2 regions of the Bacillus sp. BC05(2025) genome follow, and region 1 is predicted to be linked to the other one. Evidence: riboswitches for the same ligand, from Rfam matches in the RefSeq annotation. Region 1 holds a riboswitch; the other holds the start of a gene.
What was found. Region 1 has a riboswitch for magnesium ahead of mgtA (magnesium-translocating P-type ATPase). Riboswitches for the same ligand answer to the same signal wherever they lie in the genome.
Positions count from the first base shown of each region.

Region 1 (16,697 bases):
GATCACCGAAAAATCCACTTGGATCTAGGTGGATGGGATTTAACGCAAGAGGAACTGATGGGAGTAAGTATGGAATACATGGAACAAACCAACCGAGTTCAATTGGAAAGTATATTTCACAAGGGTGTATAAGAATGAAGAAAAATGATGTGGAATATTTATTTGATCGCATTCCAATTGGAACGAAAGTATGGATTGTAAAATCGAAAAAGTCATTTCAGCAATTGGCAAAAGAAAAAGGAGCCCTTGCATATGAAAAAGTCAACGAAAAGGTTGGCTTTTTCTATTGTAATAAGTTGTCTTGACATGTGTACATAACCATGAGTTAATGAGAGTATAGAAAGATAAAATTAGATAAAGGGGTTGCTCATATGTACTTGAATCCAAAAATTTCGTATATGCAATTTTTAATGGGATTTCTATTTGTTATTACATTCATGTTGGCAACTTTTAATATATGTTCTTATCTTGTAGCGATTGTATGTATGGCATTACTCAATCTTACTTTTGTTATTGGAGCATTTCAGCAAAAACAATATACAAGTTTTGTAATAGCACTTGTAATGTCATTTTCCTTTAGTATTGTAGCGATTGTGCTTTATATAAAATAAACCATCTCGATATCGAGATGGTTTATTTTGTTATATGTAAAAAGTAAAAAAAGGACGAACACATCGTCCTTTTTACCAAAACATACTCGCGCCAGCAAGTAATGTTGTTACAAGCATAGAAATTAGCATTACATAAACCATAACTTTTTGAGCTTTTTTATGCATCGTTATACCTCCTTGCAAATCAGTACAATATCATTGTAACGAGAAATGATATTGTGGACAAGGGGAGAGAAATGACAAAATTCGAGAAGTACGTGTAAAGTATAACAGGAAATTTGTATGTATGTAGAGAATATATAAAATGATGGAGTGTAAGTTTTTTGTTATGCAAGCTGAAGAATGGAGATACGATGATGAAAATATATGAAACAAATCGTTTACATTTAAGGGAAATTGATGAGTCGTATGCTGAAAAAGTTCTTCAATATTACGACAGAAATCGTGAATTTTTAAAAGCTTGGGAAGAGTATAGACCGGATGATTTTTTTACGTTAGATTATCAAAAGAAAAAGTTGCAAAAGGATAGAAAAGAGATCGCAGAAGGTAAAATCATCAGGCTTTGGATTTTTAAAAAGGGTGATGATACGAAAATAATTGGATGTATTTCATTTAATTTAATTGTTCGCGGAATTTATCAATCTTGTGTACTCGGCTATAAATTAGATAAGGCAGAGTTAAACAAAGGTTATACGACGGAAGCGCTTAGAAAAGCGATTCAAGTTGCTTTTGAGGAATTTCAATTACATCGTATAGAAGCACCGATTATGCCACGAAATTTAGCATCTATACAAGTCGTGACGAAGATAGGTTTTCAATATGAAGGTGTGTCTAGGAAGATGCTAATGGTTAACGGAGTGTGGGAAGATCATATGCGCTGGGTATTGTTAAATGAGTAATAGAAAGCAGATGGTTATCTAGACATATAAACCGTCTGTTTTTTGTCTTGTATTTCGAAACTTTTGCGAAATTCTGTTATAATTAATAGTGTTACATACATAATGGTAGTGCAGGAGGCGCAGTCTTATGATTAATCAAGAACGTTTAGTAAATGAATTTATGGAATTAGTACAAGTAGATTCTGAAACGAAATTTGAAGCAGAAATTTGCAAAGTATTAACAAAGAAATTCACAGATTTAGGTGTAGAGGTATTTGAAGATGACACAATGGCTGTTACTGGGCATGGTGCAGGTAACTTAATTTGTACATTACCAGCAACAAAAGATGGTGTTGATACAATTTACTTTACTTCTCATATGGATACAGTAGTTCCTGGTAATGGAATTAAGCCTTCTATTAAAGATGGATATATCGTATCAGATGGTACTACAATTTTAGGTGCGGATGATAAAGCAGGATTAGCATCCATGTTCGAAGCAATCCGTGTTTTAAAAGAGAAAAATATTCCTCACGGTAAAATTGAATTTATTATTACAGTTGGAGAAGAATCTGGTCTTGTTGGTGCAAAAGCATTAGATCGTGAGCGCATTACAGCGAAATACGGTTATGCATTAGATAGCGATGGAAAAGTTGGTGAAATCGTTGTTGCAGCTCCAACACAAGCGAAAGTGAATGCGATTATTCGCGGGAAAACAGCTCACGCTGGTGTAGCACCAGAAAAAGGTGTATCTGCAATTACGATCGCAGCGAAAGCAATTGCGAAGATGCCACTTGGACGTATTGATTCTGAAACAACTGCAAATATTGGACGTTTTGAAGGTGGTACACAAACGAATATCGTTTGCGATCACGTGCAAATCTTTGCAGAAGCGCGCTCTTTAATCAATGAAAAAATGGAAGCACAAGTTGCAAAAATGAAAGAAGCATTTGAAACAACTGCAAAAGAAATGGGCGGTCACGCAGACGTTGAAGTAAACGTTATGTACCCAGGATTTAAATTTGCTGATGGCGATCACGTTGTAGAAGTTGCAAAACGTGCAGCTGAAAAAATTGGTCGTACACCTTCTCTTCACCAAAGTGGTGGCGGAAGTGATGCAAACGTAATTGCAGGACACGGGATTCCAACAGTTAACTTAGCGGTTGGTTATGAAGAAATTCATACAACAAACGAAAAGATTCCTGTTGAAGAATTAGCGAAAACAGCAGAATTAGTTGTTGCAATTATTGAAGAAGTAGCGAAGTAATGTAATAGAAAAAGCGTGTAAATCACAAGGGATTTACACGCTTTTTATTTTGATTCGATGGCTTTTACAAGACGGATAAGCCAATACAAGAAAATCCATGGCAGTATGTCCTTTGTTATAATGCCTAGTAGACTTGGAAGAATCCCTGCTACGTTAATATCAAAAATAGGAAGTAATAAATAATTAATTAAGATGATTAATATAATAACGAGAAATGTATAATTGAGGTTACTGTTTGATTTCATAATAGATCACTCCTTTTACAAAAATATCCATATTCATATTAAGTATAGCAAAAATAAGGATAAAAAGAATAAGTAATTATTATATTGTGCATGAATTTGGTATAATAAAGGAACAAATGTTCTTTGGAGGGAGTGAGTACTATGCGAGAAATGTATCCGAAAAAGGGTCGTGTTATTTTACATGTAGATATGAATTGTTTTTTCGCATCTGTTGAAATTGCTCATGATCCATCATTACAAGGAAAGCCGTTAGCGGTTGCTGGAAATGAAAAAGAAAGAAAAGGAATTATCATAACATGTAGTTATGAGGCGAGAGAATATGGAATACGTACAACGATGCCTCTTTGGGAAGCAAAAAGGTTATGCCCGCAATTAGTTGTAAGGCATCCTAATTTTATATTATATCGTGAAGCTTCATTTCAAATGTTTCAAATCCTTTCCCGCTTTACGGAAAAAATACAACCAGTCTCTATAGATGAGGGATATTTAGATATTACAGATTGCTACGCACTCGGTTCGCCTCTTGAAATTGCAAAGATGATTCAACAAGCATTATTAACAGAGTTACAGCTACCCTGTAGCATTGGGATTGCTCCGAACCTTTTCCTAGCAAAAACAGCTTCTGATATGAAAAAGCCTCTCGGTATTACTGTGCTTCGAAAACGAGATATTCCAGAAATGATTTGGCCACTTCCAGTTGGAGCGATGCATGGAATTGGAGAAAAAACAGCTGAAAAATTAAATGATATTCATATACAAACAATTGAGCAGTTAGCAAAAGGAAATGAACATATCATTCGCGCTAAAATTGGAAAGCACGGTGTTGATTTACAAAAGCGTGCAAAAGGTGTGGATGATAGAGAAGTTGATCCGAGTCAAATGGGACAACATAAAAGTGTTGGTAACTCGATGACTTTTTCAAAGGATATGGATGAAGAGAAAGAATTACTTGATATGTTAGAACGACTATCAAAATCAGTGAGTAAAAGATTAAAAAAGCGAACTCTTGTCAGCTATAATATTCAAATTATGATTAAATATCATGATAGGCGGACAGTAACGCGGAGTAAGCAATTGAAAAATGCCATTTGGGAAGAACGAGATATTTTCCAGGCAGCCTCTCGTTTATGGAAGCAACATTGGGATGGTGATTCCGTTCGCTTACTAGGTGTTACAGCTACTGAAATAGAGTGGAAGACAGAATCGGTGAAACAATTAGATTTATTTTCATTTGAAGAAGATGCAAAAGAAGAGCCGCTACTAGCTGTCATCGATCAAATTAATAATAAATATGGAATGCCGATTTTACAACGAGGTAGTCAACTATTACGTAAGCAAGAAAAGTCTTTTCAACAAAAATTAGAAAATAAATTTATGTAGAAGGTGTCATGGAGTAGTGAATATCATGACACCTTTCATATTTAACTCGCTTCTAAATCTAAAGAAGTCTTCCAGCCAGCTCCAGTAACGCCAGATTCTAATAGCATTCTACTCACTATTTTTTCAATTAAGATAGCAGCATTTGTCTTGCAATGTAATGTAGCCTGTATACACACCTTTTGATTAGAATCTACGTCTTCACTATACAACTCTTTTAAACCGAGTCCTTCTGTACTTACCATATGCATAAGTAAAAAACGAATATGTGCTTCATTTTCTTCTGAACAAGTAAGGGAAAGTAAGTAGTTCGTTTGTTCTGGTGATTCTTCTTTTGATTTTTTATTCATAAAAAGAGCTATTGGGCGAAGGAGTATATTTGCAAGTAACACGCCGGTTGCACCTAATATAGCTGCAACGAGGAAACCGGCGCCTGTAAGAGTACCGACAGCAGCTGCACACCATAAAGTAGCTGCCGTATTTAGCCCTCTAATACTAAAACCATCGCGAATAATAACGCCACCCCCTAAAAAGCCAATGCCACTAACGACTTGAGCAGCAATGCGGGATGGGCTAGCATCATGATCAAGCATGACGGATAATAAAACAAATATACAGGCACCAAGTGATACGAGAGCATTTGTCCGTAAACCAGCCATCCTGTGTCTCCATTGTCGTTCCATTCCGATGCAAGCACCTACAATAATTGCGATACATAATCTTAATAAAATGTCATACCATACCATCATGGTCACCTCCATATATAAATATGTGTTATGTTTTTTAGAATGAGCGGGGAATACCCACTCATTCTTATTTTTACAACCAGCTATGAAACTTTTTAATATAAAGCTTTTTCAGGAATTGTGTTAAAAAAGCGTAGCCTAATAGTATTCCTACTAACCAAGGGAAGTAGTTAAGTGGCAATGCTTGTAAACCAACGGCTGCACCAAGTGGTGAGAATGGAATATAAATTCCGATTGCCATAATAAGAGCGGTTAATAAAACGACTGGTGTTGATGCAGTACTTTGAATGAACGGAATCTTCTGTGTTCTTATCATGTGAACAATTAAAGTTTGTGTTAGCAATCCAACGACAAACCAACCAGATTGGAATAATGATTGTTCGCTAGCTGTATTCGCACCGAAGACGTTCCACATAACTACATATGTGATGATATCAAATATGGAACTAATAGGACCGATGCAAATAATGAAGTTCCGTAAGTTTGCAGTATCCCATTTTCTTGGTTTTTCTAAAAACTCTTTATCCATTTTGTCCCATGGAATAGACAATTGTGAAATATCATAAAGTAAGTTTTGAATTAAAAGGTGAATGGCAAGCATAGGCAAGAAGGGGATGAAAGCACTTGCTACTAACACACTAAATACATTTCCAAAGTTAGAACTAGCTGTCATTTTAATATATTTTAAAATATTTCCGAATGTAGTGCGTCCTTCTAGAATACCAGCTTCTAATATTGTCAAACTTTTCTCAAGTAAAATTATGTCGGAAGACTCTTTTGCAATATCGGTAGCAGTATCAACAGAAATGCTAACGTCAGCTTCACGTAACGCTACGGCATCGTTAATGCCATCTCCCATATAACCTACAGTGTGTCCGTTTTCTTGTAATACTCGTATAATGCGTGATTTTTGCATTGGATTTAGTTTAGCAAATACAGTTGTTTCTTCGGCTAATTTCGCTAATGCTTTATCAGGTAAAGAATCGATTTCGTAACCAAGGACAGGTTCACCGATATTCAATCCAACTTCTTTGCAAACTTTTCTTGTCACAATTTCGTTATCACCAGTTAAAATTTTCACTTGTACACCATGTTTTTGTAATGCTTGAATGGCGGTAGCCGCAGATGGTTTCGGTGGATCTAAAAAGCTAATATATCCAGCGAGAATCATATCGTTTTCATCTTGTACCGCGTACTCTTTATCATTTATTGGTCTATCTTTTTTATAAGCTACAGCAATGACACGCATACCTTCACTATTGAATGTCTCACTTAGTTGTTTTACATTTGAGCGCATGTCATCGGTAAGAGAAACAACTTTTCCATCTACTTCAGTGTAGTTACAAATAGATAAAATTTCTTCTACTGCTCCTTTACAAACCATTGTATGTTCACCTGAAATATCTTTCACGATGACAGACATACGCCGGCGAGCAAAATCAAATGGAATTTCATCTAGTTTTTGAAAAATGGATGGATTAAACTTTTGGTTTTCTTCTGTATACTCCATAACAGCTTTATCTATTAAATTTTTCAATCCTGTTTGATAGAAACTATTTAAATAGGCAAAGTGTAATACACGATTACATGTATTACCGTTAGGATCTGAATGGTGAACAAGTACAACTTTATCTTCTGTTAAAGTTCCCGTTTTATCGGTACAAAGAATGTTCATAGCACCTAAGTTTTGAATAGAATTTAGTTGTTTTACAATTACTTTCTGTTTAGACATGTTAACGGCACCTTTTGCTAAATTAGCAGTTACAATCATTGGTAACATTTCAGGTGTGAGACCAACAGCAATTGCGATAGCGAAGAAGAAAGCCTCTTGCCAATCACCTTTTGTAAAGCCGTTAATGAGAAGTACGATAGGTGCCATAATCAGCATGAATGTAATTAAGAGCCAGCTTACTTTATTTACCCCTTTATCAAAGCTTGTTTCTATGCGCTGCTTACCGATTACCTGTTTTGCTAACGAGCCAAAATACGTATTCGTACTTGTGGAGATGACAACAGCTTTTGCGCTACCACTTACAATAGTTGTACCCATAAAACAAAGATTTTCCATATCGAGTGGATTGTAATTTTTTTTCGTATTTTTCGGTAAGATATGCTTATTCTCTGTATGATAGCAGTTTTCGTACTTTTCTACAGGAAGTGCTTCCCCAGTTAAAGAGGATTGATTCACAAATAAATCTTTAGCTGATAAAATACGCACATCAGCCGGGACGATATCACCGGCTGAAAGTGAAATAATATCGCCAGGTACAAGTTCTTCAATGGGAATTTCCGTTGTATCATTTCGCTTTAGATACATTACGTTTTTTGTTTCGTGTACAAATCCATCTATTCTAAAGACGCTTGCCGTTGTTCGAACCATAGCTTTTAACTGATCCGCAGCTTTTTGAGAACGAAATTCTTGTAAAAAGCGAACCGTTGCACTTAGTATTACCATTACAGATACAACAAGGGTTCCTTGTATGTCATCTGTGAAAAAAGAGAGTGCGCCGAGAGCTAATAAAACAAAAATAAATGGATTTTTAAATGCTAATAGAAATTGAACGTACCACGGCGATGTTTTATTATGAGCGATTTCATTCGGGCCATATAAAGAAAGTCTATGAGACGCTTCTTCTTTAGAGAGTCCATTTTCTGTTGTTTCTAAAAGTCGTAACGCTTTGTTTGCATCCTGCGTTGCGACTTCCACTAATAATTTGTTATTTGTTTTCATACAATCTTGATCGTATGAATGTTTTGTTTCTTGTCTTTGTAAATTTAACATTGATAGTTCCTCCTTTTTCATGAAGGAGGAAACAAGCTGTTACTCGACTATTTAAAATGGGGAGGAACAGTTTCTTTCCTACCTACATGATGAAATATTAACGTAAAACATATGGGTATCTGGGCCGAATCATCAATTGCCAACTGTTCCTCACCTCCGTACAATTTAGTAGTTTCCGAATATGCTATGTTTGTTTCATAGTAAGGTGCATATATACGTAAAAAGACCTTTACTCAAAACGAGTAAAGGTCTGAATTCGCAGTTAAAAGAGTCCGTAACAAATACTGTTAGTAAACATAGATAAAAACAGTTTTTGTGTATGACAAAATATGTGCACCTCTCCCTCGTTGAGTTTTAGCACTGTATAGCATAGGTACTGAAACCAGCTACGTTAAAAAAGGCCTTCATTCCGACCTTTCCTGTTGACCCATTGGCGTCTCTCGACATTTTTGGGCAGCAGCGTTTCTCTATACAGGAGCCTCACCTAACAGAGACCATATTCAATTACATGTTGAATGTTAGCACTGTAAAATTGTAGTGTCAATATCTTTTTTTGAAAAATCAAATAGGTTTATGATGGCTATATAGTAGGAAAAAAGAGGAAAAATAAATACTTTAATGACATAAAAAAAGCACTGATTGCAGTGCTTTTTTTATAGATTATGAGATTGTAGCATTTTCAAAAATAACAATTTCTGAACTGTTTGTTGTTGAAACGCGTTGAGCGTAATATGTTAAAGCTGAAGAAATATATGTTGGTAACGAATCATTTGTGTGTGTTGTTGTATATTCATGGATTAATTCTTTCAAAGTCGTCCATTCTAATTGTGCTGGGTGATCAGACACGAAAGAACTTACCCAGCGATCAAATGAAGATGAAAAATCAGTTTGTAAACGAAATGCTTCTTTCATAATAAAACGCTCCCTTAAAATGTAGTATAATCATTTTAACACAAAACACGAACAATTGCTAAGTTTTTTGAGTATAACGTTCGTGATATATAGTTGTCTAGATGATTGGTTATGTAAATTCGATTTGCCATTTGAAATAACATTCCGTAAGATGAAAGGTAGATTATATAAAGAGCTGGAGGAAAGAAAGTGGAATTTGTATTTTTAGGAACTGGTGCAGGTGTTCCTTCGAAAGGAAGGAATGTTTCAGCAATTGCTTTGCAATTGTTAGAAGAACGAGGACAGACTTGGTTATTTGATTGTGGCGAGGCGACGCAACATCAAATATTACATACATCAGTACGTCCACGCCGCATTGAAAAAATATTTATTACGCATCTACATGGTGATCATATTTTTGGATTGCCCGGTTTATTAGGAAGCCGTTCGTTTCAAGGAGGGAATACACCTTTAACCGTGTATGGACCAAAGGGAATTAAACAATTTATTGAAGTGGCATTATCAGTAAGTACGACACATGTAAAATACCCACTTGAAATTATTGAGATAACAGAAGAAGGTACTGTGTTTGAGGATAATGAATTTCATGTGGAAACGAAAAGGTTGTCACATGGTATTGAATGCTTTGGATATCGTATTATAGAGAAAGATATACAAGGCGCCCTTTTAGTCGATAAATTGCTGGAGATGGGTGTGAAACCAGGTCCACTCTTTAAACGTTTAAAAGATGGAGAAGTAGTTGAATTAGAAAATGGTACAATATTAAATGGAAAAGATTTTATCGGCCCACCTCAAAAGGGAAGAATTATTACCATTTTAGGTGATACAAGATATTGTGAAGCGAGTAGAGAGTTGGCGCAAGACGCTGATGTACTTGTTCATGAAGCAACTTTCGCAGCAGAAGATGAACAACAAGCGTATGATTATTTTCACTCCACCTCTAAACAAGCTGCGAGTATTGCACTTCAAGCAAATGCAAAACGATTAATATTGACCCATATTAGTTCTCGTTATCAAGGTGATACGTATAAGGAATTATTGAAAGAGGCAAGGGAACTATTTTCTAATACAGAAATAGCTACGGATTTAAAATCATTTCCAGTAGAAAGATAATAATGGTATAAAAAAATGGTGACGAGAGGTTGCCATTTTTTTATTTCTAAAAAAAATTAAAATAAAACTGTTATCATTTTATGCTTATATTAGATGAAACAGAAAGTTTTAATGATGGGAAGATATAGGATAAAAATACATAGTATCGATTATTTAGAAAAACTGTTATATAAGTCAGACGACATACGAGTGATACAAATAGCAAAAATGGATTTTTATTCAGAACTTTTAAAATTCATTAAAAGTAAGCGTTTTATTAAAAACAAGTTATAATGAGGGCAGATTATAATTTATCCCACTTTAATGGACAGTGAGACTCTACCTCAAAATTCGCGAATGCGAGGAATGTAGGCGAGAGATAACTGCCCGTAAAAGCACGATTGTTGTGGGTTAATAATCATTGGGAATGGACAAAACTCCCACTGATTATAGTTTCACTTGTTTATGCTATCCTTGTAAGTGGTTCTGTGTTAAACTTTGGATTGCTACCAGACTTTATTGTGGATTAGCTTATATTATTTTTAAATGAAGGTAATGCTAAGTTTCTTATTTATTATTACAACTAGTATTATTTCAGGATAGATTGTTTCACTGTTATTCAAAAACGATCCAATTCGTATAGCGAAACAAATTTGTAGTACAACTGGAAAAGCAACCGATTTGGTAGCTTAATAGAATAGTAAAAAATTTTTTCATAGAGGTTTAGGGGGAGTTATGATGAAGTATCGCTCAGTATTTGATATTATTGGTCCAGTTATGATTGGTCCATCAAGTTCACATACAGCAGGCGCAGCAAGAATGGGGCAAGTTGCTCGCCAGCTGTTTCGTCATGAACCAGAAAGAGTAAGCATTTCATTATATGGATCATTTGCAAAGACGTATCGTGGGCATGGTACAGATGTAGCGCTAATAGGTGGGATATTAGGGTTTGAAACAGATGACTTACGTATTCCAGAGGCGCTAGACATAGCAAAAGAGCGCGAAATTGAAGTGGAATTCATTGAAGAAGATGCAAATGCACCTCACCCAAATACAGCGAGAATTCGTTTGTATAAAGGTGAAGAAGAAATTGAAGTTGTTGCTTGCTCAATTGGTGGCGGTAAAATTGAAGTTGTAGAATTAAATGGATTCGATCTTCAATTATCAGGCACGAGTCCAGCACTACTTATTGTAAATAACGATCGCTTCGGTGCTATTGCAGCAGTAGCTTCAATCCTTGCGAAACACGAGATTAACATTAGTACAATGAGTGTTTCTCGTAAAGAAAAAGGAAGAAGAGCGCTTATGGTCATCGAAACAGATGAAATATTAGCAGATGAAGTGATTGAAGAAATAAAAGCGCAACAAAATATTTGTCAAGTAACTATTATGGAATAATTGCAGGGGGGACACACCATGTTTCGGAACGCAGCGGAACTAGTGGCGCAAGCTAAAGAACAAAATGTAAAAATCGCAGAAATTATGATTCAATGTGAAATGGAAACAAGAAGTATTTCACGTGAAGAAGTAATTGCTGGTATGGAAAAGAACTTAGTCGTGATGGAGCAAGCAGTAGAACGTGGTATTCGCGGTGTGAAATCACCAACTGGTTTAACTGGTGGAGATGCTGTAAAAGTCCAGGCGTATATGAAGAGTGGAAAAGGCTTATCTGGAGATACGATTTTGGACGCAGTGAGTAAAGCTGTTGCAACAAATGAAGTAAACGCAGCGATGGGAATTATTTGTGCAACACCAACAGCAGGGTCTGCTGGAACAGTGCCAGGTGTACTATTTGCACTAAGAGAAAAATTGCAGCCTACACGTGAAGAAATGATTGAATTCTTATTTACAGCGGGAGCTTTCGGTATGGTTGTTGCCAATAACGCTTGTATTTCTGGTGCAGCGGGAGGATGCCAAGCTGAAGTTGGTTCAGCAAGTGGAATGGCAGCTGCAGCTGCAGTTGAAATGGCTGGTGGAACACAAGAGCAAGCAGCTACAGCGATGGCAATTTCATTAAAGAACATGCTTGGTTTAGTATGTGATCCTGTTGCAGGACTTGTAGAAGTACCTTGCGTAAAACGTAATGCAGCAGGAGCTGCAAATGCGATGATTTCAGCTGATTTAGCATTAGCTGGTGTAACGAGTACCATCCCATGTGATGAAGTAATTGAGGCGATGTTTAGAATTGGACAAACGATGCCAGTAGCACTTCGTGAAACAGCTGAAGGTGGACTTGCAGCAACACCGACTGGTCGCCGTCTGCAAGAAGAGATTTTTGGGAAGACTAATAACTAAACAATATATATTTATAAAAAATGGAGCTCAAGTAAGATTGAGCTCCATTTTTTATTTTTCTTTTGCTAGTTGTTCTAATGTTTTCCCAAGATTATGCGATCGTTGTGTAGCCTGTGTAATACAAGAAATAAGCGCTTGTTGAAATTGGTGTTCTTGTAATACTTCAATACCTGCTTCGGTCGTTCCACCAGGAGAGGTAATTTCCTTTCGCAAAATAGACGGGTGTTTTTCACTTGCTTTTAGCATTTCAGCAGCACCAATCATCGTTTGAAGAATAAGTGACTTTGCAACATCTTCTTTTAAACCGATTTTTTTTGCAGCTTCTTCCATCGCTTCCACTACGTAATAAATATAAGCAGGCCCACTTCCAGATAATGCAGTGACAGCATGCATATCTTCTTCCTCTACAACAGAGACGAGACCGATCGTTTCAAATAAAGCGATGGCAGTTTGAATATGTTCCGCTGTTGCATGTTTTGAAGGTGAGATAGCAGTAGCTGATTTTAAAATAGCTGCAGATGTATTTGGCATGGCACGAATAATCGGAACGTCCTTTTGCAGTAGATTTCTAATTGAATGAGTAGAAACACCTGCTAATAACGAAATAATGAGCAGGTTATTATGTATGTCTTCTTTAAAAGTGGTAAGGGCTTCTGCAACATCTTTTGGCTTCATTGCTAGAAAAAGAATATTTGTATTAGTAAGTAGTTCTTTTTTATTATGTGTACCTTTGACACCGTATTTGTTATGTAGTTCCTGTAATCTTGTCTCGTTAGAACGATTACTTACAGTAATTTGTTCGCCTTTCACAACATTTGCATGTAATAAGCCACCAATAATCGCTTCAGCAATAGAGCCCGCACCGAGAAAGGAAATGTTTTGAATAGACATGATGTTCCTCCTTTAATTTTGGTTAGAAATTCTTATAAATGTACATACATTCGTTTTTTTTTAGGAAACACCTCTTTTTATCTGAAAATAATGACAAATATATAAGGAAGTTGTAAACTGAAGAAGTATTCATTTTTGAACCGGAAAGAGACAGGGGGGCTAAGCATGACGGCGATTCACCGAATGGAGATTCCTGTACCATTTGCAGTTGAAACTGTGAATGTGTTTTTAGTTGAGGGGGAGACATTAACATTAATTGATACAGGGACCAATACAGAAGAGGCAAGAAATGCGTTAGAAAGTCAATTAAGTACATTAGGATATACGATAGAAGATATTGAAACAGTAGTCATTACGCACCATCATGCGGATCATTGTGGGCTTTTAAATATATTTTCTGAGAAGACGAACATTATTGGACACCCTTGGAATGAGCCTTGGATCACACAAAATCCAGAATTTTTAAAGCGATATCATGAATTTTTTAGAGAGACAGCTTTACAATTTGGTGTTCCAGCAGCATTTTTGAAAGACGAGGCGTTGTTGACGACAAGGACACTGAAATATTCTTGTAATAGATCGTTAACGCATACTGTGAGAGAGGGAGATCGTATTGATTCAATGCCTGGTTTTACAGTGATTGAAACACCAGGTCATGCTTCCACTCATATTTCATTATATAGAGAATCTGATGGAATACTAATTGGCGGGGATGCTCTCATTAGTCATATTTCTTCGAATCCAATATTAGAACCACCATATGAGGGACAAACAGAAAGGGCACGCCCGTTATTACAATATAATCAAACGTTAAAGCGTTTAAGTGAAATGAATATTTCGCGCATTTTATCGGGACATGGAGAAGATGTTCTAAATGTGAAACAACTTATTGAAACGAGATTACAAAAGCAAGAAACACGTGCGTTTAAAGTGCTTGAGTTATTAAAGGAAAAACCAATGACAGCCTTTGAAGTATGTGTAAAACTATTTCCAGTATTATATAAGGAGCAATTGCCACTTACTATTTCAGAAACGGTTGGACAATTAGACTTTTTAGCATATAATCAACAAGTGATGATTGATGAATCTTCGCAACAATTGATTTATTATGCAAAGTAGGTGACAGCAATGACGGGACGTTTACAAAATAAAGTAATCGTCATTACAGGTGCTTCTAGTGGAATTGGGGAGCAAGTTGCAATGCAAGTTGCAGAACAAGGGGCAACGCCAGTATTAATGGCTAGAACAGAAGAGAAATTAAAAGCATTAGCAGAAAAAATTAAAGAAACTTATAATACGCCTTGCTATTATTATGTATTAGATGTAAGTGAAGAGACGGAAGTACACTCTGTTTTTTCAAAGGTATTACAGGAAGTGGGACGTATTGATATATTAGTAAACAATGCGGGATTTGGTATTTTTAAAACGTTTGAAGATGCGTCAATGGATGAAGTGAAAGATATGTTCCAAGTAAATGTATTTGGGTTAGTAGCTTGTACGAAAGCAGTACTACCTTATATGGTGAAAAGAAACGAAGGTCATATTATTAATATTGCTTCACTTGCTGGGAAAATTGCAACTCCGAAATCGAGTGCGTATGCAGCGACGAAACACGCAGTATTAGGATTTACGAATAGTTTACGCATGGAGTTATCTAGTACAAATATTTTCGTAACAGCAATTAATCCAGGTCCAATCGATACGAACTTTTTTGAAATAGCTGATCAATCCGGTACATATGTGAAAAATATGGGACGATACATGTTAAAACCAACATATGTAGCAGGGCAAATCGTAAAATCGATGCAAACGAAAAAGCGTGAAGTAAACTTACCGAAGTGGATGGGCATTGGTCCGAAGCTGTATGCTTTATTCCCAGGTTTATTTGAGCGTATTGCAGGCAAATCATTAAGTAAAAAATAGGAGATTTCCATTTGGAAATCTCCTATTTTTTATTTTCCCGTCACATAATCGTAAACGATATCCTCAACTGCCTCGTATACATCAATTTCAGTATTTGAATGAATTATCGTTTGAATATGTTTAATAAGCATTTCCTGATCCTCATTTGACATAGGATTACATTGATATTGCTGAAAACTTTTTATAATCATTTTCTCAATTAATTTCTCATTCATGTTTTTCCCCGCCTGTATGTATACATGTATTGTTTTATTGTACTTGAAGTGAAATAAAAAAACTACTATACACTATTTATGTATAAAAATTCTGCTCTGTATATTGTTTTTCTAGTAAAATTAAGTTTTTAAAGTTTATTAAATTTATAAATATTTAATTGACTCTATAAATATACAATATTATAATCATACTTAATTTAAAGAATTGATATGAGGAGGAGCATATGAAAGTCGCGATCATTGGAGCAACTGGGTATGGAGGTATTGAGTTAATTCGGTTATTAGAGCAACATCCATATTTTTCGATAGCATCTCTTCATTCTTTTTCGCAAGTTGGTGAGTGTATAACAAATGTATATCCGCATTTTCAAAATGTTCTTGTTCATACGTTACAAGAAATTGATGCAGAGGAAATAGTGAAAGAAGCAGAAATTGTATTTTTGGCAACCCCGGCAGGAGTATCAGCAGAGCTAACTCCAAAATTATTAGCAGTAGGTTTAAAAGTAATTGACCTATCTGGAGACTTTCGTATGAAAGACCCTTTTATATATGAACAGTGGTACAAAAGGACATCTGCAAAAGAAGAAGTTCTTAGTAAAGCTGTATATGGGTTAAGTGAATGGAAAAGGTCTGAGATTCAAAATGCAGATTTAATTGCAAACCCAGGATGCTTTGCTACAGCTGCATTATTAGCGGTATTGCCGTTAGTTCGTAGCGGCATAATTGAAGAAGATTCCATTATCATTGATGCGAAATCAGGAGTATCTGGAGCAGGCAAAACGCCAACGACAATGACTCATTTTCCTGAGTTATACGATAACCTGCGTATTTATAAAGTAAATGAGCATCAACACGTTCCTGAGATCGAGCAAATGCTCGCGGAGTGGAATAGGGAAACGAAGCCAATCACGTTTAGTACACATTTAATACCGATATCACGGGGGATTATGGTTACACTTTATGCGAAAGTAAAACGAGAAATGGAAATAGAACAACTTCAAAAATTATATGAAGAAACGTATACGCAATCGCCTTTCATTCGAATTCGTACGCAAGGAGAGTTTCCAAGTCCGAAAGAAGTAAGGGGCTCAAATTATTGTGATATGGGGATAGCTTATGATGAAAGAACCGGAAGAGTGACAGTCGTTTCTGTTATAGACAATATGATGAAAGGTGCGGCTGGGCAAGCGATTCAAAATGCAAATATAGTAGCGGGACTAGAAGAAACAACAGGTTTACAACATATGCCGCTTTATTTATAAGGGGGACATGATGATTAAAGTAGCGTCTATTACAAAATTAGATAATGGTTCAATTGTAACGCCAAAAGGCTTTTCGGCAATCGGTACTGCAAATGGTTTGAAAAAAGACAAAAAGGATTTAGGTGTAATCATTTGTGAAGTACCAGCATCATGTGCTGCCGTTTATACAACGAATCAAATACAAGCAGCTCCCCTGCAAGT
Region 1 is NZ_JBWYRA010000003.1:244,531-261,227, forward strand. Features, by position in the region: gene ACZ76X_RS11990 (L,D-transpeptidase) at 1-305, shown strand, start outside; gene ACZ76X_RS11995 (DUF3894 domain-containing protein) at 372-611, shown strand; gene prli42 (stressosome-associated protein Prli42) at 684-776, opposite strand; gene ACZ76X_RS12005 (GNAT family N-acetyltransferase) at 965-1,510, shown strand; gene ACZ76X_RS12010 (tripeptidase T) at 1,638-2,756, shown strand; gene ACZ76X_RS12015 (hypothetical protein) at 2,801-3,001, opposite strand; gene ACZ76X_RS12020 (DNA polymerase IV) at 3,143-4,381, shown strand; gene ACZ76X_RS12025 (MgtC/SapB family protein) at 4,423-5,124, opposite strand; gene mgtA (magnesium-translocating P-type ATPase) at 5,198-7,906, opposite strand; M-box (ykoK) riboswitch at 8,240-8,405, opposite strand; gene ACZ76X_RS12035 (DUF3932 family protein) at 8,567-8,818, opposite strand; gene rnz (ribonuclease Z) at 9,008-9,931, shown strand; partial or broken gene ACZ76X_RS12045 (hypothetical protein) at 10,312-10,569, shown strand; gene sdaAB (L-serine ammonia-lyase, iron-sulfur-dependent subunit beta) at 10,649-11,308, shown strand; gene sdaAA (L-serine ammonia-lyase, iron-sulfur-dependent, subunit alpha) at 11,327-12,205, shown strand; gene proI (pyrroline-5-carboxylate reductase ProI) at 12,257-13,096, opposite strand; gene ACZ76X_RS12065 (MBL fold metallo-hydrolase) at 13,262-14,215, shown strand; gene ACZ76X_RS12070 (SDR family oxidoreductase) at 14,225-15,019, shown strand; gene ACZ76X_RS12075 (YqzH family protein) at 15,049-15,234, opposite strand; gene argC (N-acetyl-gamma-glutamyl-phosphate reductase) at 15,459-16,496, shown strand; gene argJ (bifunctional glutamate N-acetyltransferase/amino-acid acetyltransferase ArgJ) at 16,507-16,697, shown strand, end outside.

Region 2 (16,697 bases), on a different contig from region 1:
GAATAGAATTTAAAAAGGGGAGTGCGAAGGTGACAAAAACGAAATGGCTAGTTGGTGGTGTCGTAACGTCTTTAATGACTGGCACCTTATTTGGCTGCGCACAAGATCTTCCCCCAAAACCGAATGATAAAAGTTGTTCAGATTGGGATTGGGATGATGAACTTGGGGTATGGCAGTGTGATGATAGTAGTTCAGGTTATCGTGGGCATTATTTCTATGGTGGGCGATACTATCAAAATAAATCCACTTTTAAAAATTCATCGGCGTTTAAATCGTATCAATCGTCTGCCGAATTTAAAGGGGGAATTGGAAGCGGTTCAAAGGGAGGGTTTGGGGGCTAAAATATGTCGCAGTACATAAGGGATCGAAAAGAGTTTTATTCGATATATCCGGATTTCTGGTCGGATCTATATGAATGTGAGTATAGTTTATTTCATGTTTTCTCTATAACAAATGAGACTAGGAAACAATTGCAATTAGCAACTGAACGAATGGGGAAAATATTTTTTAAGACTGCTAGACTTTTGCGTAATTTAAGTGACGAACAGCTTCTCGAATTTGGATTTCCCCCCGCAAGCTTATCGTTCATTAGAATGAAAGGATTATATCCTGAATCTGTTATTTCACGATTTGATTTCGTTTTAACAGGCGATAACCAAATTAAAATGCTTGAGTTTAATAGTGATACACCTACCTTTATTATGGAATGCTTTCAAATGAATGGGGAAGTTTGTAAAAAGCTAGGTTATGATGACCCAAACTTAGGTCAAGAGCGATTGCTATCCTCTGGTGTTACAAAAGCTGTAATGGAAGCGACAAAGGGAATAGACAACCCAAATGTTGTTTTTACAGCACATCATGAGCATATTGAGGATTGGAATACGACTATGTATTTAAGTCAGCTATGCCGCGTTGAAAATAAAGTAGTACCAATGTCAGAACTTAGAATTACAAAAGATGCTTTAGTGGATAGGGATGGAGTGCAAATTGATGTTTTATATCGCCAAACATATCCAATAGAAGATTTAATTGAGGATCAAGATCCTGAAACTGGAGATTTGGTTGGTGTGGAGCTATTGCAACTTGTGAAATCTGGAAAGCTTTTTATTATAAATCCTTTGTCATCATTTTTACTTCAGCCAAAATCAATTCAGTGTCTTATTTGGGGGCTAGCGGAAGAGGATGCTTTTTATACAAATGAGGAACGACAGTGGATTAAAGAATATATGTTACCTACATATTTAGAGCCAGATTTATTTTTAGGAAAAGGTTCTTTCGTTCAAAAACCTTCATTTGGTAGAGAAGGAGATACAATTACCATTCGTGATAAGGACGAAAATATTATGATGCAAAATGCACACCAAACGTATAAAGCGTCACTGCCGATATTTCAAAAGTATACAGAACTTCCAGTCGTATCTTTGGAAACAGAGAAAGGAATGGAGAAACTGTCGTATGTGTTTGGTTCGTTTTTAATTGCAGGAAAAGCGAGTAGTATCGGTATTCGTGCAGGGGAAAAAATTACGGGTAATGAATCGTACTATTTACCAGTAGGTATAAAAAAGGAGGAAAGTACATGATTAATTTTTTAGTATATTTAGCAGTAACACTTGGACTTTTATGCATTGGGCTTTTCCTAATGGAAGTGACAACAAAAGTAAAAGAATTTAAGTTAATGGCTCAAGGAAATAAGGCGGTAAGCTATGTGCTTGGAGGTCGATTACTTGGGTTAGCTATTGTTTTATATTCAACAGCGGCTAATTCCATTTCACTTCTTGATATGGTTTCGTGGGGAGCAGTTGGGATTTTAGCTCAAATTATCGTCTTTTATTTAGCGGAGTGGCTTACACCGCGCTTTAATATAAACAAAAGTCTTGAAGAAGATAATCAAGCAGTTGGTCTTTTTCTTATGTTTTTATCGCTTTCCATTGGGATTGTAATTGCTGGTTGTATCACTTATTAAGAACTTTACGTTTAAACGTAAAGTTTTTTATTATGTCTACGTTAGTTTGTTATACCTTTCGAAAAAATTGTAGGCTACTGTTGACATCTATTTTAAATAAGAGTAACATTTTCTATGTAATAAAAATAAGTCTCTGTTAGGTGAGGCTCCTGTATAGAGAAATGCTACTGCCCAAAAATGTCGAGAGACGCCAATGGGTCAACAGGAATGATCGAATTAAGGTTTTTCTTAACGTAGCTGGTAATGTACCTATGCTATACAGTGCTAAAACTCGGCGAGGGAGAGGTCCGTAGATTTCTAATTGTATTAGGAATCGTTTATTTGTGTATGTCATGACCTTTACTCTTTTCGGAGTAAAGGTCTTTTTGTTACAAAGCTATGAGTAATCTCATAGTATAAACTATAAAATGAAAACAAGGAGGTGAGGAGCATGTCAAATTCTGACTCGGTTCCGTTACCCATATACTTCAAATCAAAAATATATGATGTAGGCAGGAAACGACTTGTTCCTCCCTCTATATTTATCATCATGTAGCGTTTATATGTATGTTTAAGCGCTAGACACTTTCACAGTAAAGTGGATAAATCGAGAAACAAAGCGTTTCTTCCTATGTTGTAAAGGAGGAGACGATAATATGTTATATGCAAACAAAACTGTGGGTAACACGTCATATAAATTAAGTAAAAAATCAATGAAAGAACAAACATTGCTTCAAAAAAATAAAGATTTATTAATTGAAATCGCAACGAGAGATGTAAAATCTGTATTTGCATATTTTAAAACAACAAGAGACGGATTATCTATGAAAGAGGCACAAAAACGTATTCAAGTATACGGACGAAATGAATTAACTTCAAAAAGAGCTCGTATTGCGGAAATTATGATGAAGCTAAGTGGAATGATCCCAGGTTTTTCAAAACAACATGTACGTGATGGATTACAATGTGAGAAAATTACTGTGTCTCGAGTAGAATGTTCAAGTACAACAGGTTTAAACGGTGAATTGAAAATGATGAATTTGCCAGTACAAGAGCTTGTTCCTGGAGATATGATTTTTCTTTCAGAAGGTGATACAGTACCAGCAGATGTACGTATCATTTATGCAAATGATTTATTAGTAAATGAATCTGTGCTAACAGGAAGCGATGCAAGTGTTGAGAAATTTGAAAGCTGCTATCATCTTGAGCGCAAACGATTTATTCCTTTAAAACGAATGAAAGACTATAATCCACTTGAACTTGAAAACGTATGTTTCAAAGGGACGTATATTGTTGGTGGAAATGCAAAAGCTGTAGTTGTTTCGACTGGGAAAAATACGTATTCAGGAATTCTTCATACTTGTTGTAGTAGAACGTCTTAATGTGTAAATGATGCTAAATATACAAAAACAATGTATAATAGACAAAGTTGAAAAACGTAGAATGGTAATCTATTTATATAACCTTACGTGATGACGTGGGGTTATTATTTTTTTGGTAGGAGAGGAATTATGAAAAAAGTATTATTAGTTGATGGTATGGCACTATTATTTCGTGCTTTTTATGCAACAAGTGTCTACGGACAATTTATGAAACGACAAGATGGTACCCCTACAAACGGGATTCATGGTTATATGAAACATTTATTAACAGCTATGCAAGCAATTGAACCGACACATATCGTAACATGCTGGGATATGGGAAGTACGACTTTTAGAACAGAATCGTTCTCAAATTATAAAGCGAATCGTGCAGCGCCGCCTGAAGAATTAATTCCGCAATTTGATTTAGTACAAGAAATGACTGCGAAATTGTCCATTCCAGTTATCGGTATGAAAGGGTATGAAGCGGATGATTGTATCGGTACGCTTGCAAAACAATATTGTAATGAAGCGGAAGTTTACATTTTAACAGGTGATACGGACTTACTGCAACTTGTTGATAAGAGCGTTACAGTTATGCTTCTGCGCAAAGGAATTGGAAATTACGAGTATTACACACCAGAGAAAATTATGGAAGAAAAAGGTGTGGAACCGTGGCAAATCGTGCATGCAAAAGCTTTCATGGGAGATACGAGCGATAATTACCCAGGTGTAAAAGGTATCGGTGAAAAAACAGCGTATAAACTGATTCAAGAGCATGGTACAGTAGCAACTGTACTAGAAAATGTGGCATCTTTAACGAAAGCGCAACGTACGAAGATTGAAAGTGATTTAGAGAATTTAAATATTTCATTACAATTAGCGCAAATTCATTGTGAAGTTCCTATTTCATGTTCGCTAGAAGAAGGATTACACACAATGGATGAAGAAAAACTACGATTCGTTTGTGAAGAAATGAATTGGGGAAGACCTGAAATATTAATCAATATGTTGTAAATAGTTTGAAAAGAAGGATGTTGCATGAGTCGAAATTTGACTAGGTGACACCTTTTTTTAATTTTGAAAAAAAGAATTTTAGTAGATGAAAGTATATGGAATGTAGCTTGAAATATATAAATATTTCGACAAGGTAAATTGATATAAGATGACGTAAATGGCGATTTATGTAATGAAATGAAGCAACTACAAAACTGTTTTACATAAATCTTTTTTTCGTGTTCACAAAGTTGTCAGAAAATAAACGGGATTTTCATGTAAAGTTCAAATGAAATTCACAACAATCAATTATTATAAGAACAACCAGATAATTCTTTATCTTTTATCCCACTTTAATGGGCAGTAAGACCCCCCACTTCAAAATTCAGCGAAAGCAAAGAAGTTAGGTGGGGGATCAACTGCCCATAAAAGTCCGATTGGTTCAACTAATAATCAGTGGGGGATGAAGAAAACCCCCACTGATTAAAGTTTCACTTTATATAAACCATCCCCCAAGGAGGACAATAAAAAATGAGAAAAAAAGTGAGAAAATCTTTTAAACAATTATTAATTGAAAATAAACAATCACTATTAAATAATAAAGAAAATATGAAAGAAATTGAAGAAAGAATTGAGAAAAGACATGTCGCATATAGTGGCTCTAGCAACTAAATGAAATAAAAAAAGATAGCCGATAAAGGCTATCTTTTTTTGTTTTATATTGAAATAACTATATTTCCCTCTTTAATTTTTGTAAATATACAAGATATTTTCATAGTGTTTTTCTACCAATTTTTTCATTTTTCGAGGTTGAAATTGGTATATACCAATTAAAAAGATTAACTATTCATAATATTACAAAAAATGTTACAATACATTCAAAATTACGCTATAAATCATTTTAATATGAAAAATTGGAATGAAAAGAAAGGAGAGGAATATGAATAATGGTGTCGCTTTGAAATGATTATTATCATTTCATTAGGAGTTGATATAAAACGATGGATAGGTATGAAGAACTGGATTCAATTCGAGGAATTTCCTCATTGGTAGTAATGATTGGTCATCATTTAATGATTTTTTCAGTATTTCAAAATTACAGTTATGAAGATAATAAACCATTTGTTATGTATCTATTAAAAGAAACACCTGCTCGTCTAATTTTTAGTAGTGGTAATGAATCTGTTATTATCTTTTTTGTTTTGAGTGGATTTGTTTTGTATAGATCCATTCAAAATAACTACGATAGTTATGGGTCCTTCCTTTTAAAGCGTATATGCAGAATTTATATTCCATATATCGTAGCAATACTTATAGCTATTTTATGCCAAACTACAATGAGTGAATATGGAATTTCTCATTTAAGTGAATGGTTTAATCGCTCATGGACGATTGAAAGTTCTTTAAGCCTAATTGTGCAGCATATATTTTTGGTTGGGAAATATAATACAGATGCATATAACAGCGTAATTTGGTCACTTGTTCATGAAATGCGAATATCAATAATTTTCCCGTTAGTTTTGATGGTTTGTTTACGAAAAACGTTGAGGGATTCGTTATTGACATTGTTTCGTTTTAGTATATGTTCTGTCGTGATTCTATTATTATTTCACTCAAGTTTAACATTAACAAGCTATGCATTAACCCTGCATTACACAGTACTGTTTTTACTAGGGGCACTAGTTGCGAAGTATAAAAATAATGTAATAGTTTTTTATAGTAATCGTACTAAAAATGAGAAAATTGCATGGTTTTTATTAGCGATTTTACTTTATATGTATGAAGGGCTTATCGGAGAAATTAAAGTGCTCAATAATTTTATATTGCGAGACTACGTAGTAGCGATAAGTGCATGTTTATTTGTCATATTAAGTTTATCAGTATCAACTTTGTCATCCTTGCTGCGTAATAAATACTTGTTATATTTGGGGAAGATTTCTTACAGTCTTTATTTATACCATATCATATCGTTATTTTCCCTTATATACATGCTCTATGAAATATTACCGTTGCCTATCATTTTAATTTTTTCACTCGTTTTTTCATTTATACTTGCAATGCTTTCGTATATATTTGTAGAAAAATTTGCATTCAGAGTCGGAAAGTATGTAACAAAGCAAGCGAATAGAAAGAAGAAAGGGTTATCTGTAAAGAATGATGTGCAGAATATGAATCAGACAAAGGCGGTGAAATAATTGAAGCAAGAAATTAGTATGAAGGATTTTCAGCAGTTATTGAAAAGAAGGATAGTAACAATTATTTTGACGATGTGCTGTTTAACTGTTTCTCTAATTCTTATCTCTATGTACGTATTAAAGCCTTCATATCAATATTCAACACAAATTCTCGTTGGGAATTTAGATGAGTTTAATAAGGAAAATTCAGCAAATAAAACACAGGAAAATAAGCAACTCGTAACTTCGTATGTTGATATTTTAAAAAGTCCACTTATTATTTCAACCGTCAAAAAAACTTTGAAATTAGAGCAATCAAGTTACGAATTAGCTCAAAAGATTTCAGTAGTGAATATGGACAATTCACAAATTGTTACTGTTACAGTAAAAGATTCGGATCCTAAAATTGTAAAAGAAATTGTAAAGTCACTGGCAGAACAATCTCAAAAAAGCTTTCAGCAGTATACGAATGTACAGGGAGTAAAAATATTAACTGACCCTGAGTTACAGGAAAAAGCTGAAAAACTGTTTCCGAAATTTCAACTTATTATCCCTATTTCTTTACTTGTTAGTTTTTTTGTTGGGGTAGGTTTAGCTGTATTTCGAGATTATTTTGATGAGCGTATATACGTCGAACAAGATTTGGAGAAAATAACAACAATCCCTGTTATTGGTTACATAAATATGAAACCGAAAAGAAAAAAGAAATCTACAGAAGTTGATCCGCAATCATCTATATATCGAGGTGAGCATGTCGATGTTTAAGACAAAGAAACGGCTTCCATTTGACCCGCATGATGCTTTAATGAAAGAGCAGTTTTATACGCTGTATCACGAGTTAAAAAAATCGGGGAAACAAGTGTTCACAATTAGTTCAACGAAGGATAGAGGCGTTGTTGCCTCGTTTATAGTCAATATAGGGCTAGTATTTGCAGAAATGAAAAAAAAGGTATTACTTATCGATGTGAATTTTTCCGATCCTAAGCTACATCTATTATTACAAAGCAACCATACGAAAACAGTGAATGATATAATAAGCGATCCCTCCTGTAGTTATGAAACTTTCTCTAGTAACTTATCTAAATACTTATATTGTATTCCTGCAAAAAAAACAGTACACACCGGTACACCTTTAGTTGCTACAGATGAATTTGATTATGTAATTGCAAAATGGAAGGAAGATTTTGATTACATTTTCTTGTATTCCTCTGAAGTATTTGAGCTTCCTGCTACGCACATGATTGCAGGGAAATGCGATGGAGTGGTCTTAGCGGTTAAAAAGAGAAAAGATTCCCTACGTACTGTGCAAAAAGTGATAGCAAATATAAAGAAGAAAGAATGTGAATTAATAGGTATAGTTTTATATTCTTGAATGTGGGGGTAACGATTTATGATTCGTGAAACAAATCAAGCCAAGTTGTATACGATTCCGGCCCAAGAAAAGACCAGTATTTTGAATCGAAGTATAAAGCGCTTGTTTGATATTATATTTTCACTCATATTGTTACTAGTTACGCTGCCAATTATGTTGTTTTTTTGTATTATAATTGCTTTCGAAACAGCAGGAGCTCCAATTTATTTTCAAGAACGTTTAGGGATGAATGGGAAGAAATTTAATGTATTTAAATTAAGGTCGATGGTAAAAGATGCTGAAATAAATGGACCACAGTGGGCAGATGAAAATGATCCAAGAATTACTAAAGTTGGATCATTTATAAGAAAAACGAGAATTGATGAATTGCCGCAACTTTTCAATATTTTAAAAGGCGATATGTCTTTTGTTGGACCTAGGCCAGAGAGAGAGTATTTTTATAAACAATTTGATGCCTATATTCCGGAATTCAAGGAACGTTTAATTGTGAAGCCAGGGTTAACAGGATGGGCACAAATAAATGGCGGGTATGATCTTGATCCGAAAGCAAAGTTGAAATGGGACATGGAGTATATTGAAATGAAAACGATTAAGATGGACATTCATATTTTATGTAAAACTGTTTTAATCGTATTGAATGGTAATGGTGCAAGATAAATATATGTAAGTAGGTTGCTTGCAAAGGAGAACAGGTATGGGTAGATCTATTTTAAATAATATTATCCATCTATTTTATAGCACAATTTTAGCTAATCTTCTTCAGGCTGTGAGTTTAATTGCTTTAGCAAATTTTTTTAATGCACAAAATTATGGGATGTTTAGTGTTGCTATAGCAGTGACGTTTTTTATGTTATTTTTTACAGATTTAGGACTAACGAATACGTTTCTTCGAGAAGGGGCAAAAGATGGAATAGACTTAGAGAAGATTTTATCGTCGTATATAAAAGTAAGGATGATTCTACTTATTTTTATTTCCATAATCGGCTATATTGCTATTCATTATATGTATGAGGATAGAAATTTAATTTACATGATGATAAATGTAATGTTTTTCATGTTAATAGGATTAACTTGGCAAAATATAGGGATTGCCTACTTTCAGCTGACGGAGCGTATGAAGTATATAGCGCTTATTAAAGTTGTATCAGCAGCAGTTGTCATTATCATTACATGTTTTTGTATTTTCGGAGAGTTACCAGTTTATATAACTGCGCGTTTATATGGATTTGGTTATATGATTGGTGGTATATGCAGCATATATGTAATGAAAAGAAAGACGAATGTGAATATGAAAGTTGTAATTCATAAAGCGTTGTTTTGGCAAGTGACACCTTTTATTATTAGTGGTTTTTTAATAATGAGTACGCCACAATTAGCACCTATCTTACTTAACTATACATTGCCATTAAGTATGGTAGGTGTTTTCGCGGTGGCGTATCGGATGCCAGCAGCTTTATATCAAGTACCAGGGGTGATTGCAGGGGCGTTTTATCCAGTGCTCTTTAAGCATTATAATCAGAATAAATTAGAAGAGCATACGAAATTAAACTTACTTCAAATAAAATTAATGGCGATCGTGGGAATATGTATGACGATAGGTTTATATTATTTAGCTCCATACTTTATTTCTATATTTTTTCATGAGGAATGGAGAAATGCAGTAGAGCCACTCCAAATATTATCATTTCTCATTGTGCTGCAAAGTTTAAATATTGCTATAGCTGACGGCTTAACAACGAGTGGATGTCAAAATAAAAGAACGGTTGTGCAATGTATAGCATTAGTGATAGGTGGGATTATGCTTTATAGCTTTAGTAGTATTGATGGGGTGATAGGAGCGGCCTATGCTATGGTTTTATTTGAAATTGTAGCTTTAGTTGGGTATATAGCAGTAAGTGTAGTGAAGGGGAAAATTGTATTTCAAATTGTCGTACCTTATACGATTTATTTTGGCGTAACTTTTATTGGAGTGCAATATATATTGCATGCATATCATTTCATTGCGCTCGTTCTGAATACCTTAATCGTAGTAGTTGGTATATTCCTATATGATTATGAGCTAAAAAAACTTCTTCTTTCGTTTATAAGAAAAACACGCAAAAAGGATTATATTACGAAACAGGGGATATAGCCTATGGAAAATAATATGAAAATATCGATGAAATGGATCATGCTCTTAATATTATTTGTCATGTTAAGTAAATACAACATATATATTGAATTTTCGCTGAAGATATATATGATTTTTTTAGTTATATATTTTTGTGTAACAGTTAAAAACTTTCATATTCAAAAGCTATATTTTCATGAAGTTGTATTTTTACTATTTTATTTCATCTATTGTTTCAGTGGTATTCTTTCTATATATTTACATGCTAGTATTCGTATGATTTTTGGTGTGCTACTTGTTTTAGGTTGTTATTTTATAATGAGAAATTTAGTAGGAAATGTTGAAATAGCAACACTTGAATCATCTATTGTCTATGTAGGAATTATATTTAATATTGTAAGTCTAATACTGTATATAGTCGGTTTACAGCACTTTGGATTGTACGGTGGAGAAGAAAGAGAAATTTTTGCCGGACTATTAGTTGATAGAGGATATCCAAGGTTAATTGGTTTGCTAGATGATCCTAACATATTTATTTTTTATAATACAATATTTTTTATGTATTATATGACAAACCTACATAATATGACGAACATTTTAGGATTGATTTTATGTGTTACGACAAGTTTATTAACTTTCTCAAGGGGAGGAATATTAGCACTTGTACTCGTCGTTTTTGTATATATATGTACATCTAGTTTTGCAAAAAAAATAAAAATAATAATGAGTTTACTATTGTTTGGTGTAGTGATCTTCAGTTTATCGAATAGTGTAATGGGTGGCCAATTGGATGACATATTGAATAAACGAATTTCTGATTTTTCGCATGATAATGGAAGTGGAAGATTTACATTATGGGAAGCTGCTTTTAAATATTATGTATCCAATCCATATATCGGAATTGGTGCGTTTAATTTTTCGAATTATTATGAGTTTCAATTTAATGAAAAATTATATGTGCACAATACATTTTTAGAAATTTTGTCTGAATCGGGTACAATTGGTTTTCTTTTATATAGTGCTTTTTTATGCATATTAATGTTCAAATTAACGCAGTATACTCTGTTTCGTGAAAAAACGTATCTTTTATTGACTATGATTGCATTTTTATTTCAGATGATGTCATTGTCACTCATTATTAACGAAGCGTTCTTTTTATTTTTAGCAATGGTTGTGAAGTACATTTCAATATATGAAGGAAGGGGAAAGATAGATGGTAAAATGTCTATCAGCACATAATAAGGCGCCTCATGTTTCTGTAATAACACCTTCTTATAATAGTATACGATTTATAGGTGAGACGATTCTCTCTGTACAGAATCAATCATATGAAGATTGGGAAATGATTATCGTTGATGACGCTTCAACTGACCAATCTGCTGCAAAAATTAAAGAGATAATAGATGGGGACTCGCGTATTAGACTAATATCATTAAAAGAAAATGTTGGTGCTGCGAAAGCTCGGAATTTAGCGATTGAAGAGGCGAAAGGAAGATATATTGCTTTTTTAGATAGCGATGATATATGGTTGCCACATAAATTGAAGATGCAATTGTTATTTATGGAAGAAATGAATGCGGCCTTTTCATATACATCGTATAGTTTAATTGATGAAAACGGTAACGGACTAAATCGAGAAGTGAATGTACCAAAATCTGTTGACTATCATCGTTTGGCAGGAAATACAATTATCGGTTGTTTAACAGTAATGATTGATCGGGAAAAAATTTCGCATATTGAAATGCCTAATGTACAGCCGGAAGATACAGCACTATGGCTAAACTTATTACATGAAGGGCATGAAGCGAAAGGAATACAGCAAGTGTTAGCGAAGTATAGAATTGTAGAGAATTCTGTTTCGAGAAATAAAATGAGAGCGGCTTTTCGGTATTGGAAATTATTAAAGGAACAAAAACGATTGAATGCGGTACAAATTTTTTACTATTTTAGTAAATATGCTTTTCATGCCTATAGAAAAAATAAAATCAATGTAGTTGGGAAGACGCAATTATGAATATATTGTTGATGACAGACAAATTGATAACTGGAGGAGCCGAAAGTTATTTCTGTAAATTGGAAAGCAATTTGCGTGATGAGAACTTTACAGTTTACACAGCTGCAGGTGATGGGGAACTATATGAATCTCTTACTAGAAAAGAAAATTTCATATTGCTTAGTCGATGGAATCATTTGAGAAATATTTATTACTTGCGAAGAGAAATATGTGAACGAAAGATAGAACTTATTCATGCCAATAGTTTACGAATGGTCTTATATTCCTTTTTGCTTCAAAAGTGTATGAAAAAAAAGATAAAAGTCGTGTATACGAAACATAATGTAACGATATTAGAAAAGAAAATGCCAATTCTTTTTCGTTATTTCATGAATAAATATGTGAACAATATTATTACAGTAAGTGAGTTTGAAAAGAAAAATTTAATTTCAATGCATGTAGCTGCAGAAAAAATAAAGACGATTTATAACGGTGTGGATATTGAAAAGTTTTTATTCCAGCAGAAAAAGAAAGAATCTATTTATAAAATAGGGATATTAGCTAGACTATCCAAGGAGAAAAACCATCAACTATTTGTGAAAATTGCAAATGTGTTGAAAAAGAGAGATGATTTTAAGTTTTATATTGCTGGTGATGGACCAGAGAAAGAGTCTATTATGGAAGAAATAGAAAAATACGGATTGCAGCAAAGTGTAAAGATGTTAGGAAATATTTCTGAACCACATGGATTTATAGGGAATATGGATGCCTTGCTTTTATTATCTTTTCGTGAAGTATTTCCAATGGTGGTAATTGAAGCGATGGCCACAGGGACACCAATTATTTCAATAGATGTCGGCGGAATAAATGAAGCGGTAATAGATGGAGAATCAGGTGTTTTAATATCTGAATATTGCGAATCAGAATTTGCAAGTGCGCTTGAGGAATTAAAAGAGAATGAAGACAAGGTAAATGGTATTAGACTGAAAGCACGAGAGAAAGCAGAGAGATATTTCTCGTTAACTAAAATGATAGAAGAAACGAAAGATATATATGAATTAAACAAATGACTGTAGAAGTCGTTTGTTTTTTTTATTATAGAAACTTTTAAGATAAAACTCACATATTATATGAAAAAGGTAATATGAGGAGTGAATTTGTTTTGTCAGAGTATATTTCATCACAAGGAGATTGTGCACCTGAAAATAGTGTCCATATTGATTGTTTTGGTGCAGTTCCAAACTCGGGAAATGATAGTTCAACAGCGATTCAACAAGCGATTGAATACTGTGTATCGAATCGGATTTCTACGGTTAGAATTACAGGGATAAATACGTACAAAATTGTAAAACCGATTGTTGTTAAATCAAATGTAAGGTTAGAGCTAGATCCTACTGTTACGTTGCAAATTGATGGAGATTTTAATGCGTTTGAACTGCAACAAAATGCGTCTATAACAGGTGGTACAGTTCAAGTTATAAATTCACTGTTTCAATCTGCAGTTATTTATGTTTCCGGTTCGCAACAAATAGAAGTTCCTAATCACTCTCTTATATCAAATGTAAATATAATAAATGCAACGTCGTCATATAAAGGAAAGGCTATACACTTATATTGTCAAAAAGCATGGGACTATATTAGTTTCTTTCAAGTTAACTTTATTCAAATTAAAAATTTTCAAACTGCAATACATTTAAAGACTGAATTTATAGATGATATAAATACACCTTGCTGGATTAATGCAAATGTATTTCAATCTATATTTATTGATGGATGTCAGTATGGGATAGAAGTAGATGGAAATAGTGATTTGCCAAATGAAAGTTCAGGTAATACATTTCATGATATTCAAGTACAATGTAGACAGCAAACGAAAAAAGTAATTCGTTGTACGGGCGCTTATAACACATTTGATTGTATGATCTGGGATACGTACCGGATGAGTAGCGAACAGATTGTCATTGAATTTTCTTCTAATTCGCATCGTAACTACCTTTTTTCGAATTTACTTTCCACAACTATTGTAGATAAAGGACAATACAATGTTTGTAAGTCTACCTATGAAGAATCTCTTCGGATTCAGTTGCCGATTACGTTAAATAAACCACATTTAATAGGGAACCAAGATGATATATTAGTAAATGCTCAGCAGAAGTATACTGTTAAGCAAGTAAGTGGGAAATTACCTTACGGGGGGAATCTTGCAAATTGTTTTAATTTAATAGATGAACAAGGTGTAAACTATATCGATGTTCCAGATAGTAATCCAGTCGTGATTGAATTAGATTTTACGAAAAATCCAATCCAAATGTTGAATTGTTTTGGCATGTATTTTGGATGGGGAGAGAGCCCGAAGAAAATTAAAATCGAGTATGCATTAAGTGCAACTGGAAATTGGGTTGTTGCATCGGATGTTCCATTAAATGTAGGCGACACAATTATATCGAATATGAAGGCGAGTCAACTATATAAAGCGAGAATTACACTGAGTGGTTATGTTCAAGACCATAAACGTTTTCGAATTAATCGTATATTTGCGAGATCTTCTATGGAAAATGGGAATGCTTGGTTAGCAACAACAGGCGGAAGAATGTTTGGAGATATTGAAATAGAAGCAAGTAAAGGTATCATTATGAAGACTGCTAGTGGAGCGAAATGGAAAGTAACAATTAATGAGGCGGGCCAACTTATTACGACTAAATTAACTTGAGATGATGCTCGGTTATAAATGCTTGGACGAGTTATTAAGTAGTACGATAAAGAGAATGAAAAAGAGATTGTAATTTGGTTTCAACCAAACTACAATCTCTTTTTGTTTCATTTAATCCCACCAAATCCAAGTCCAAAGGTAATTTCGTACATTTCGAGGAGTAATCCGTATGAAGCGTTCACCGTCAAAGAAGCAATTAAAATTTGGAAGTGTCTCATCTGGATTTTCTGGAACAAAGGTGACCGTATTTTCATTACTCGTAACGGTTACTGTAATTGGTGGGTCAGTAGGCGAGACTTGAAGTTGTAACGAAATATTAGCTGTATTTTTAAATTCATTATTAACAGGTGGATTTATTACTTGTACTGTGAATAACACGATAATTGTTTCGTTCGGTTCCAAATTAGTAGCGACTAGGAAACCGATATTCGGATTCGCTAGTGGAGAACGTTCGTCATTAATAAAAACCGTACCGTTCATAAATTGTAAACCTGCTGGAATGGTATCTTGTAACGAAATATTTGAAAGTGAAATATCAGAAGTATTCGTAATGCGCACCGTATAATCAAAATATTGGTTTAAATAAGCTGAGCTGAAGGAAGCGTTTTTTACTACTGTCGCACTTATAAATTGTACTGGTATACGAACGATATTTGAATTAACTATAAAAGTAATAATTGGGTCCTGTGGTGTCAATTGGAAGGCAGCTGTGACGGAAGCGGAATTGATAATTGTACTGTTTGAAGGGATAGATGTGACGAGAACTTTAAAGGTTATCGTTGCTACTGAGCCAGCAGATAAAGTACCGATATTAATACCAGTATCTGGACGGATATTTGGAACCGGGGTTCCGTTAATGGTTACACTGTTTTCTATAAATGTTGTACCAGTTGGAATGGTATCTAAAATAGAAGTACTTATCGTAGGAATCGGGGAATGGTTCAATACCTCTAATGTGAATGTAATCATATCACTTATAACGGCAATAGATGTGTCGGCTGTTTTGTTAATACGAACCATAGGGTCAACTACTGTTGTTGTAACGACATTTGTTTGCTTTGTAATTGTAATAGGTGGTTCATTTGGATCAATGGTAACAGTATAGGAAACAGAAGCATCGTTATTAATTGCTGGTTGAAGAGTTGAAGGAGATATTGTTACTTGGAAAGTAATGATAGTAGATTCATTAGGAGCAAGATTTCCTAACGTAATACCATTTTCAGGATTTTCATTAGGTTGATTGATTCCGTTTATCGTAACACTACCAATAACGAATGTCGTATCTACTGGTGCCGTGTCTACTAGAAGAAGATCTGCAATAGTGATATTACCATTATTCGTAATGGTAATGGTATACGTTAAAGTTTGACCAGGTAATGCGCTCGTGAAATCAACAGCTTTTATCGCAATGACATTATCATTTTGGACAGTCGTTGTAACAGTATTTGTTATAGTTGTATTTGTAACAGGTACGTTATTTGGATTGACTATATAGTTAAAGGTAGTGATTGCTTGGTTGGTAAGTTCATTGAGTGTCGGAATAGAAGTTACAGTTACTTGGAATGAAGCGATAGCATTTCCGCCAACAGTTATAGGACCAATTGGTATACCACTTACTGGATTAACTCCCGGAAGAGTTTCTCCGTTTACAATGACGCTATTTTCTATAAATGTAGTACCTTGAGGAATCATATCTTGAATGACTACATTATTTGCTGCAACATTACCAGTTTGATTGAGTGTGATCGTATACGTTAACGTGTCACCGACTGTTGCAAATGCAAGGTCAACAGTTTTATTACTATTCAAAGTCGCATGATTAATTGTTGTTACGGCAGCTGATGAAATAATAGTTTCGGTAATAGGTGGTCGATCTGGTAACGTGTATTGGTATTCAATTGTACTCGTATTAGAGATTGGATTTGTTTGCGGAATGGAAGTAACCCGTACTTGGAATAGAATAGTTGCTGTTGTATTAGGCGGAATGTTATCAATTTGTATTCCGTTAAGTGGATTGTCATTTGGACGGGTGTTTCCAT
Region 2 is NZ_JBWYRA010000002.1:137,167-153,863, reverse strand. Features, by position in the region: gene ACZ76X_RS06565 (hypothetical protein) at 30-341, shown strand; gene ACZ76X_RS06560 (glutathionylspermidine synthase family protein) at 345-1,580, shown strand; gene ACZ76X_RS06555 (DUF350 domain-containing protein) at 1,577-1,963, shown strand; M-box (ykoK) riboswitch at 2,089-2,254, shown strand; gene ACZ76X_RS06550 (P-type ATPase actuator domain-containing protein) at 2,599-3,324, shown strand; gene ACZ76X_RS06545 (5'-3' exonuclease) at 3,454-4,320, shown strand; gene ACZ76X_RS06540 (FbpB family small basic protein) at 4,831-4,971, shown strand; gene ACZ76X_RS06535 (acyltransferase family protein) at 5,301-6,494, shown strand; gene ACZ76X_RS06530 (YveK family protein) at 6,495-7,238, shown strand; gene ACZ76X_RS06525 (CpsD/CapB family tyrosine-protein kinase) at 7,225-7,845, shown strand; gene ACZ76X_RS06520 (sugar transferase) at 7,864-8,502, shown strand; gene ACZ76X_RS06515 (oligosaccharide flippase family protein) at 8,540-9,976, shown strand; gene ACZ76X_RS06510 (O-antigen ligase family protein) at 9,980-11,194, shown strand; gene ACZ76X_RS06505 (glycosyltransferase family 2 protein) at 11,169-11,969, shown strand; gene ACZ76X_RS06500 (glycosyltransferase family 4 protein) at 11,966-13,018, shown strand; gene ACZ76X_RS06495 (hypothetical protein) at 13,111-14,658, shown strand; gene ACZ76X_RS06490 (DUF7507 domain-containing protein) at 14,770-16,697, opposite strand, start outside.
Region 2: it holds a riboswitch for magnesium, as region 1 does, so the genes downstream of both, ACZ76X_RS06550 (P-type ATPase actuator domain-containing protein) here and mgtA (magnesium-translocating P-type ATPase) in region 1, are expected to answer to the same signal.